Regions from separate parts of the Ensifer sp. 22521 genome, predicted to be linked through region 3. Evidence: riboswitches for the same ligand, from Rfam matches in the RefSeq annotation. Region 3 holds a riboswitch; each other region holds the start of a gene.
What was found. A riboswitch is a leader RNA that binds a small molecule or an ion and turns the genes downstream of it on or off. The one in region 3 is predicted to bind cobalamin.
Positions count from the first base shown of each region.

Region 1: linked by a shared signal. The riboswitch ahead of ACTJKE_RS25615 (DUF1636 family protein) and the one ahead of bluB (5,6-dimethylbenzimidazole synthase) in region 3 are both predicted to bind cobalamin.
Region 2: linked by a shared signal. The riboswitch ahead of cobU (bifunctional adenosylcobinamide kinase/adenosylcobinamide-phosphate guanylyltransferase) and the one ahead of bluB (5,6-dimethylbenzimidazole synthase) in region 3 are both predicted to bind cobalamin.
Region 4: linked by a shared signal. The riboswitch ahead of ACTJKE_RS34980 (CbtB domain-containing protein) and the one ahead of bluB (5,6-dimethylbenzimidazole synthase) in region 3 are both predicted to bind cobalamin.

Region 1 is NZ_JBQENM010000019.1:118,435-120,630, reverse strand. Features, by position in the region: gene ACTJKE_RS25620 (DUF1330 domain-containing protein) at 344-637, opposite strand; cobalamin riboswitch at 853-1,068, shown strand; gene ACTJKE_RS25615 (DUF1636 family protein) at 1,174-1,587, shown strand; gene ACTJKE_RS25610 (ABC transporter ATP-binding protein) at 1,664-2,196, shown strand, end outside.
Region 2 is NZ_JBQENM010000019.1:37,254-39,449, reverse strand. Features, by position in the region: gene ACTJKE_RS25170 (adenylate/guanylate cyclase domain-containing protein) at 1-100, opposite strand, end outside; cobalamin riboswitch at 344-492, shown strand; gene cobU (bifunctional adenosylcobinamide kinase/adenosylcobinamide-phosphate guanylyltransferase) at 929-1,453, shown strand; gene cobW (cobalamin biosynthesis protein CobW) at 1,457-2,196, shown strand, end outside.
Region 3 is NZ_JBQENM010000009.1:251,739-253,934, reverse strand. Features, by position in the region: gene ACTJKE_RS16245 (phytanoyl-CoA dioxygenase family protein) at 1-115, shown strand, start outside; gene ACTJKE_RS16240 (SDR family oxidoreductase) at 205-1,017, shown strand; cobalamin riboswitch at 1,159-1,370, shown strand; gene bluB (5,6-dimethylbenzimidazole synthase) at 1,417-2,112, shown strand.
Region 4 is NZ_JBQENM010000045.1:19,790-21,985, forward strand. Features, by position in the region: gene ACTJKE_RS34975 (CbtA family protein) at 1-664, opposite strand, end outside; gene ACTJKE_RS34980 (CbtB domain-containing protein) at 859-1,035, opposite strand; cobalamin riboswitch at 1,078-1,340, opposite strand; gene ACTJKE_RS34985 (TetR family transcriptional regulator) at 1,339-2,031, opposite strand; gene ACTJKE_RS34990 (NAD(P)H-binding protein) at 2,135-2,196, shown strand, end outside.

The DNA of each region.
Region 1 (2,196 bases), on a different contig from region 3:
CTTTTGCGCGCAGTGGGGGCTGATGAGCGCTGCGCGGCACCGGTCCGAAAGCGTCGGGCCGGGCGGTCGTGCGAAGGCAAGTTCGAGAGGGTGGCGGCGCGCCGGTCCCGATGAAGGTACACGGTCCCACCACGGCGGATTTCGCCGGCTATTCAACTCTGGCGTTGTATTTTTATGTTATCGCATAACGGATGGACATGACGAAACGCCGCATGTCGATGGACCCGGAGCACATGCCCCGCAGTTGCTTCATCCGCGCGCCGCGAAGCTTGAAGTGACGGGGGCGCTCATCCGTTCGTTTCACGAGCAAGGCCGGCAATTGCGGCCAGTCTTGCGCTCCGCTTCAGATGGCGACGCCTTCGAGTGCTATGATCCGTGTCCTGGCACAGCGCTCACGGATCGTCTTCAGGCGCTGATACTCCGGCGATTGGTACCAGGAGAGCAAGGCTTGCATGTCCGGGAACTCGAGGATGACGAGCCGGTGCGGTTCCCAGTCGCCTTCAAGCACCCGGGTTGCGCCACCGCGGCCGAGATAGCGCCCGCCATAGCGGGCCTCCGTCGCCGGCACCTCTCTTTTGTATTCCTCGAAGGTCGCTGCATCGGTGATATCGACATCGGCGATCAAATAGGCAGCCATGGCAGAGCTCCTTTCCCGACAAGCCAAGGAGCAAGGATACGCCGGTCGTCGCCGTCAGGCGAGACTCTCGCCCGCGGCGGCCGGCAGGGTGACTTAGGATCATTACCTTGTTGATTGTTGTTATGTTATTTTATAACAGTCAGTATATGACGAAACGCCGCATGTTGATAGATCCCGGCCGCCCGACCCCATCGGTTGTATCCGCTGCCGATTCATGCGAGGAAGAGCGCGATGGTGCTGCGTCCGCGACAATGCGGAGGCGGCTGAAAAGGGAACACGGAACGGACGACCCTGACGGGACCGAAACCGTGGCTGCCCCCGCAACTGTGAGCGGACAGCGCATTCACACCATGTCACTGGCCAATGGCCGGGAAGACGTGGATGCGCCGCGACCCGCGAGCCAGGAGACCTGCCATCGAACCGATCAACCACAACGGACGGGGTGTTCCGATGGAAAAGAACTGGCTTTCGCGCGACGGTCATCCGTCATCCTACCGCTTCGCCATCTCTTGCCGTCAGTCCGGCGGAGAGAGAAAATGGCTGAGCCGACTTCCCGACAGCATAAGATAACGGTCTGCACCGATTGCCGTTTTACCGGCGGCCCCTGCATGCCGGGCGCCGAGCTGATAAAGCGTCTTAACCGCAGCATTGCCGCGCTCGGCGAGCCGCTCGATCGTGATTTCTCGATTGCCGGCACGGTCTGCATGGCGGCATGTACGCGCCCCTGCACCATCGCCTTCCAGGCGACGGGCAAGGCGACCTATCTCTTTGGCGACATTTCGCCGGAAGAGGACATCGACGATCTCGTCCGCTTTGCCGCCACCTATGTGGAGCGCGGCGACGGCATGACGCGGGCTGCCGAACGGCCGCGCGGGCTGAAGGGCAAGACGCTCGCCCGCATCCCGGCGGCCATGCTCGTCTCCGAAGACGTTGCGGGCCATTTCCAATGAGCGCGACACGCATGCGCTCAAGCGCGTTTGGTGCGTCGGGGATGGACGCGTGGCGCTGCCGGGGTGGGATCAGACCATGACCTGCACCGCAACAGGAGCCGCCCTTCGCGTTAAGGGGCTTTGCTGGGGGCCGCGCCCGGGGCTGACCCTGGTCGACGACATGGACTTCGCGATCGAGGCGGGCAGCCGGCTTGCGATCCTCGGGCCGAACGGGGCCGGCAAGACCTCGCTCTTACGCTGCCTTTACCGGGCGGTGCAGCCGAATGCGGGCCGCATCGAGGTCGACGGCGTCGACCTGTGGTCGATTTCGGCGCGCGAAGCGGCGAAAACGATCGCCGTCGTGCTTCAGGAAATGCCCGGCGATTTTCCCTTCAGCGTGCGCGACGTGGTGATGATGGGCCGCATCCCGCGGCGGGAGGGGCTCAACGGCTGGACGGACACCGACCGCGAGCGGGTGCAGCATGCACTCTCCCATCTCGATCTCGCCCATCTGGCCGGCCGCCAGTTCTCGACGCTCTCGGGCGGCGAGAAACAGCGGGTGCTGATTGCCCGGGCGCTTGCCCAGGAGCCGCGCATCATCATCCTCGATGAGCCGACCAACCATCTCGA
Region 2 (2,196 bases), on a different contig from region 3:
CGGCCTGAAAGCGGGCGCAGGTACCCTCCTCGTCGGCCTGGGTAAGCAGCCCATAGCCGCAAACGTCGGCAATCATCACGGCGGCGAGCCTGCGTTCCATGTGCCTACCGGATAAACGAAGCCCCTCGGGTCGGTTGCGGGATGGTTCAGCGACCTTTGCACGTCCATAGGACGCGCGGCGCTGCAGTTTAACGCAACATCCGTCATTGCTAAAATATGTTCGTTCGCGATCTGCCATTCGCCTCATGTCCGGTGCGGCTTCGCGCTCGACAAATCGTCGCGCGACGCAAGTCGGCCGGGGAGGTGTCGCAAGCGTCGATTGACTTTGCGGCGCCCGCTTCCTAATCATCGGATGTTGGATGGTTCCCCCTTGTCGTGGCGATCGGGGGGAATAATTGGGAATGTGACGGATGGACCCAAATCGGGCATCCTTATCGCAGCCGACCCCGCGACTGTAGAACGGTCAGGGTTCGCCATCGGGCTCAAATTCAGAGCTGCCAGCCGGTTGCATGGGGCAATCGAGGCAGTGCGGAATCGAGCCGGAAAAGCCACTGGCGTGGCATCGTGATCAGCCGGGTTGGACGCCTCTTCTTCTACGAATCGTCCGCCTTTCACGAAGCCGCCCACAGCGCCGCGCGTCGGAGACGACGCGCAAAGGTTCGCTGTGGCACCGGAAAGCGCCGGGAAGGTGAGGCGGGCCGCTCGGGTCCTGACATCGGAACCTCGTCCATTCTGAGCGAGGCGATGTGGGGCCTCGTGACGCCGTGAGCCAGGAGACCTGCCACCCGACATGGGCATTCCGCCCGAGGAGACGTGTCGTCTCCAACGCCATCACGGAGGTTGTTTTGGCTCTCAGATACTTTCCCGAACGCGCCGCCGGCGCGTCGAACGGCTGTTGCCATCTGCCGCTGACCTTGGCGCGGTCGCGATGAGCAATCCCAGCGCCGGACCCGTTCTGGTCCTCGGCGGCGCCCGTTCCGGCAAGTCCAGCTTTTCCGAGAAGCTCGTCGAAGCGTCCGGTCTCGCCAAACATTATGTCGCCACCGGCCGCGCCTGGGACGACGAAATGCGCGCGCGCATCGACCATCACAAGATGCGCCGCGGCGAAGGCTGGACGACGCATGAGGAGCCGGTCGATCTCGTCGGCATCCTCAGTCGCATCGATAATCCCGATCACGTCGTGCTGATCGACTGCCTGACGCTGTGGGTCACCAATCTCATGCTCGAGGAGCGCGACATCGAGGCGGAGTTCGCAGCGCTCGCCGCCTACCTGCCGCAGGCGCAGGCGCGCCTCGTTTTCGTTTCCAACGAGGTCGGCCTCGGCATTGTGCCCGAGAACCGCATGGCGCGCGAGTTTCGCGACCATGCCGGCCGGCTTCACCAGATCGTTGCGGAGAAATCCGCTGAAGTTTACTTTGTCGCGGCCGGTTTGCCGCTGAAAATGAAGGGTTGAATAATGACCACTGCGAGAACCAGCCACGGCAAGATCCCGGCGACTGTCATCACCGGCTTCCTCGGCGCCGGCAAGACGACGATGATCCGCAATCTGTTGCAGAACGCCGACGGCAAGCGCATCGCGCTGATCATCAACGAGTTCGGCGATCTCGGCGTCGACGGCGACGTCTTGAAGGGCTGCGGTGCGGAGGCCTGCACCGAGGACGACATCATCGAACTTACCAATGGCTGCATCTGCTGCACCGTGGCCGATGATTTCATCCCGACCATGACCAAGCTGCTCGAGCGCGAAAACCGCCCGGACCATATCATCATCGAGACCTCGGGCCTGGCTTTGCCGCAGCCGCTGATCGCCGCCTTCAACTGGCCGGATATCCGCAGTGAAGTCACCGTCGATGGCGTCGTCACCGTGGTCGACAGCGCTGCCGTTGCCGCCGGCCGCTTTGCCGACGACCATGACAAGGTCGATGCGCTGCGCGTCGAGGACGACAATCTCGACCATGAAAGCCCGATCGAGGAACTGTTCGAGGATCAGCTGACCGCTGCCGACCTCATAGTGCTCAACAAGACCGATCTGATCGACGCGTCCGGCCTCAAGGCGGTACGCGACGAGGTTTCCTCGCGCACCAGCCGCAAGCCGACCATGATCGAGGCGAAGAACGGCGAGGTGGCCGCCGCCATCCTGCTCGGCCTCGGCGTCGGCACCGAAAGCGATATCGCCAACCGCAAGTCGCATCACGA
Region 3 (2,196 bases):
CGGGCTGGCGCCAAAGACCCAGGCGCAGTTGATGCGCGAGGCGCTTGCCGCGGGAGCAAGCGAGCAGGATTTTCGGGCCTCACTCGACGCGCAGGCGAAGCGCAAGCTGAGTTGACGGGTCAGTCTCACAATTGACAGGCTCCCGGCGCATTTCGCTCGGGAGCCGTAGCTGTTTCACATCATCATTTGCGAGGGAGGAACTCGATGAACGGACAGATGCAAGGCAAGGTCGCCATCGTCACCGGCGGCACGCAAGGGCTGGGCGCAACGATCGCCGGCCTATTCGCCGAACGCGGTGCGGCGGGCATCGTCATTTGTGGGCGCAATGCCGCCAAGGGGCGGGCGAAGGCCGAGCAAATCGGCAAGGCCAGCGCCGCGAAAGTGGTCTATGTCGAGGCCGATCTTGAAAAGGTGGACGACGCGCGCAAGGTCGTTGCCGCCTGCGATGCGGAATTCGGTCGGGTCGATGCGCTGGTCAATGCCGCCGCCATCACCGATCGCGGCACGATCCTGGACACGACACCGGAACTCTTCGACCGGATGTTCGCCATCAATGTGCGGGCGCCGTTCTTCCTGATGCAGGAGACGGTGAAGGTGATGCGGCGCGAGCGAACGGAAGGCACCATCGTCAATATCGGCTCGATGTCGGCAATGGCCGGGCAGCCCTTCATTGCGGCCTATTGCTCGTCGAAAGGCGCTCTGGAGACGCTGACCAAGAACACTGCCTATGCGCTTCTGCGCAACCGCATCCGCGTCAACGGCCTGAATATCGGCTGGATGGCTTCCGAAGGCGAGGACCGCATCCAGCGCGAATTTCACGGCGCTGCCGCGGATTGGCTCGAAAAGGCGGCCGCCAGCCAACCCTTCGGCAGGCTCGTCGATCCGGCCGAGGTGGCGCGAGCCTGCGCCTACCTGTCTTCGGCGGAATCCGGGCTGATGACCGGATCGGTGATCTGCTTCGACCAATCGGTCTGGGGCGGCTATGACGGTTCGCCCCATCCGGTGGCGCCGCTCTAGATCACGATGATTTTGGGTCGGATCGATCCAAAATCATAAACGTGATCGGTCCTTAGAAGTTAGAGCGGAATGCGGGCGGAAAACTGCGTGCACTTTTCCTCATCCCGCTCTGACGGGCGCTTGTCTTTCGCTAGTGGCTGTGCCCTTATGACGCCGTCAGGTGCCCGCGCAAGCGGGAGAATCGGGAATCCGGTGTCATTCCGGAACGTGCCCAACGCTGTGACGGGGACAGTCGCCTCTACAAGTGCCTTGAATTGATTCAAGGTTTTGCCACTGGATCTTAAATCGATCTGGGAAGGTGAGGCGACCGGTTGAACCGAAGTCAGAAGACCGGCCTGGCGAGATAGACCGAACCCCGCGCGGACGGCGGGAGGTTTTCGCATTGTTGGGGATCGAACGATGCTGACTGAACCGAAGGGCGGCCTTGCGGCTGCCGGTGCCTTCTCGCTGGATGAGCGGGAGGCTGTCTACCGCGCTATCGAAACACGCCGCGACGTGCGCGACGAATTCTTGGCAGAGCCTCTTCCCGACGATCTGGTGAAACGCCTGCTTACGGCGGCGCACAGTGCACCGTCGGTTGGCTTCATGCAGCCCTGGAATTTCGTACTGGTGCGGGGGGCAGAAACGCGCGAGCGCGTCTGGCAGGCGTTTCGTCGCGCCAATGATGAGGCGGCGCTGATGTTCGAGGTAGAGCAGCAGACCAAATACCGCTCGCTGAAACTCGAAGGCATTCGCAAGGCACCGCTCAGCATTTGCGTCACCTGTGACCGCACGCGCGGCGGCGCCGTCGTTCTCGGCCGCACGCACAATCCGCAGATGGATGTCTATTCGACGGTTTGCGCCGTGCAAAACCTGTGGCTTGCGGCCCGCGCCGAAGGAGTTGGCGTCGGCTGGGTCAGCATCTTTCACGAGGCCGAGATCAAGGCGATCCTCGGCATTCCCGATCATATCGAGATCGTCGCCTGGCTCTGCCTCGGTTATGTCGATCGCCTTTACCAGCAGCCCGAACTGGCGGTGAAGGGATGGCGGCAACGCCTGCCGCTGGAAGAGCTGGTGTTTGAGGAAGGCTGGGGGAACTGCGGCGAGAGTTCCTAAAACCCGTCTCGCAAAAGTGCGCAGCGGTTTTGCGATAACGACGTGCGAAGTATCAAAAACTTAAAGTGCAATGAGCGAATCTAA
Region 4 (2,196 bases), on a different contig from region 3:
CGACCGGCTGCGGCGCGCCGTAGACATGGGGTGCTGCGATCAGCACCAGGCCTGCGACCTTGGAGACGATCTCCTCGCGCAGGACGACGAGATAGAGACCGACTGCGGAGAGGGCGACGGTTGCCAGCCACCAGGTCTGGCGGTCGCCGAGTTCGGCGGCCGGGAAACCCGGCAGTTCCGGCGGCAGGCCGATTGCCGGCAGCATGTGCACGGCGAGCCAGCCGCAGGCGCCCCAGAGCGCGCCGTTCCGGAGCGTGATCGGGTAACCGATCACCAGGCTGACGCCGGCCAGGAGCAGGCCGAAGCCGGAGCCGGTGACGAGGTTGGCAATGAGTGTGCCGGAGAACCGGCTCATACCGAACATGATGCCGCCTTCCTCGTGTTCGCCCTCATGCGCATAGGCTGGCGTGATCGGCGACAGGGCATCGAGCATGGCGGAAAGCGGTGAGACCGCCTTCAGCGACGAATGCTGGTCATGGCCCTCGGCGGCGGGTTGCGTCGTTCCAGGCTGTGCAGCGGGCTGTTCGGTTGCGGCCGGAGCCTCGCCTTCGAATTCCTCCGCATGCAGGATCAGCGGGGTTACCCGAAATTCCTGGGCGCCGGTCATGAAGACACCGGCAATCAGTCCAGCCACGATCGCGGCCAGAAGCGTTCTGACAATCATCTTGAATTCCCTCGATAACGGCAAAAGCCACGCGCTGCGGCGTGGTTTGCAAGCCTTCCCGTTCTGTCATGCGGACGGCCGTTGCGCGCCGGACGAACCGGCATGCACAAACACCGACATCCGGCACAGGCCGGATGCGTTCATGTCCGCAGACACTTCGATGCGGAACGTGAGTTACGTTCCGGAACATCGTCTTAGTGGCAGGGGAAGCCGTAGGAGTGGCGGGTGTCGTGCGCGGTGTCGTGCAGCACTGCCGAGTTGGCAAGGCCGGCGCCGAAGACGAGGAATGCGCCGATGAAGAGCGCGATGACGCCAGCGGTCAGACGATCGCTGAGGGAGAGCGGAATGCTCGAAACAGTAGACGTAGCCATGACAACCTCCGTGATGGCATCGGGAAATTCCCGGTGTGGGCCCTATGCCCGTATCGAGTGGCAGGTTTCCTGGCTCACGGCGCTGGGCGGGAAGCCCTGGATCTGCCTCGCCTTCCCAGATCGACCACCCTCTCGTGGTCTCTTCCAGTGGCTTCTTCCGGATCGCTCCGGAATGGCAGATCGACGTCGCTCTACAGTCGCGGGGTCGGCCGTGATGTGAATGCCCAGCATGGGTCCATCCGTCACGTTCCCGTTTACTCCCGAAACACGTTCGTGTCCCGGGAACCAATCGATCCCAGATGATTAGGAGCGTGTCATGGAGTTGTCAATTGAGCCTGCGCCGCCCGCCGCTTCATCAGCGACAAAATCGCGGAGGATCATCTGCTTGTAGGCCTCGACGATGCGGTCGCCCTCGGTGCGATCGACCGACACGGCAAGCCGCATGGTGCAATCGCCGAGATGCATGATCAGGAAAGCGGCGCTATCAATGGTTTCGCGCGGCGCTTCGGGCACAAGCCTAGCCCAGACATCGGCAAGAAGTTTTCCGCCGGCGCGGCTTTGCAGAAGATCGATCTCGCGCAGCGCCTTGTCGGCCTGCATTGCCGACCAGATGTCGCGCATCACAGGCTCGGCCAGGAACATGTCGTAGTAGATGTCGAACAGCACACAGAAAGCGTCGCGTAGTTCCGCGAGCGATGTGACCTTGGCAAGTTCGGCGGCGATGCACTCGTTGCACACGGCATTGTAGCGCTCGGCCAGCGTGCGCACGATCGCCGCCTTGTCAGGGAAGTACTGGTAGAGCGAGCCGATCGAAATTCCAGCCTTTTCAGCGACTTCGCTCATCCGCATGGCGTCGCTGCCCTTTTCCTGAATGAGCGCCGTCGCGCAGGCAAGGATTTGTTCGACGCGCTCGCGGCTGCGTTTCTGGCTGGGTGTCCGGCGCAGCGCAGTCTCGTCTTCGGCGGGGACCGCGGATGGGCTTGTTTCTGTAATCATGAGTGATGCTCACATTTTGGCTTGACTCTTAAAATACGAGGATTTATCACATTTGCAAATGTGAGAGATGCTCATGTTTGTTGATGAACCTTAGGAGGAAACGATGTCTCAGAAAGTCACACTGGTTTTGGGCGGTACCGGCAAGACGGGGCGGCGGGTGGCTGA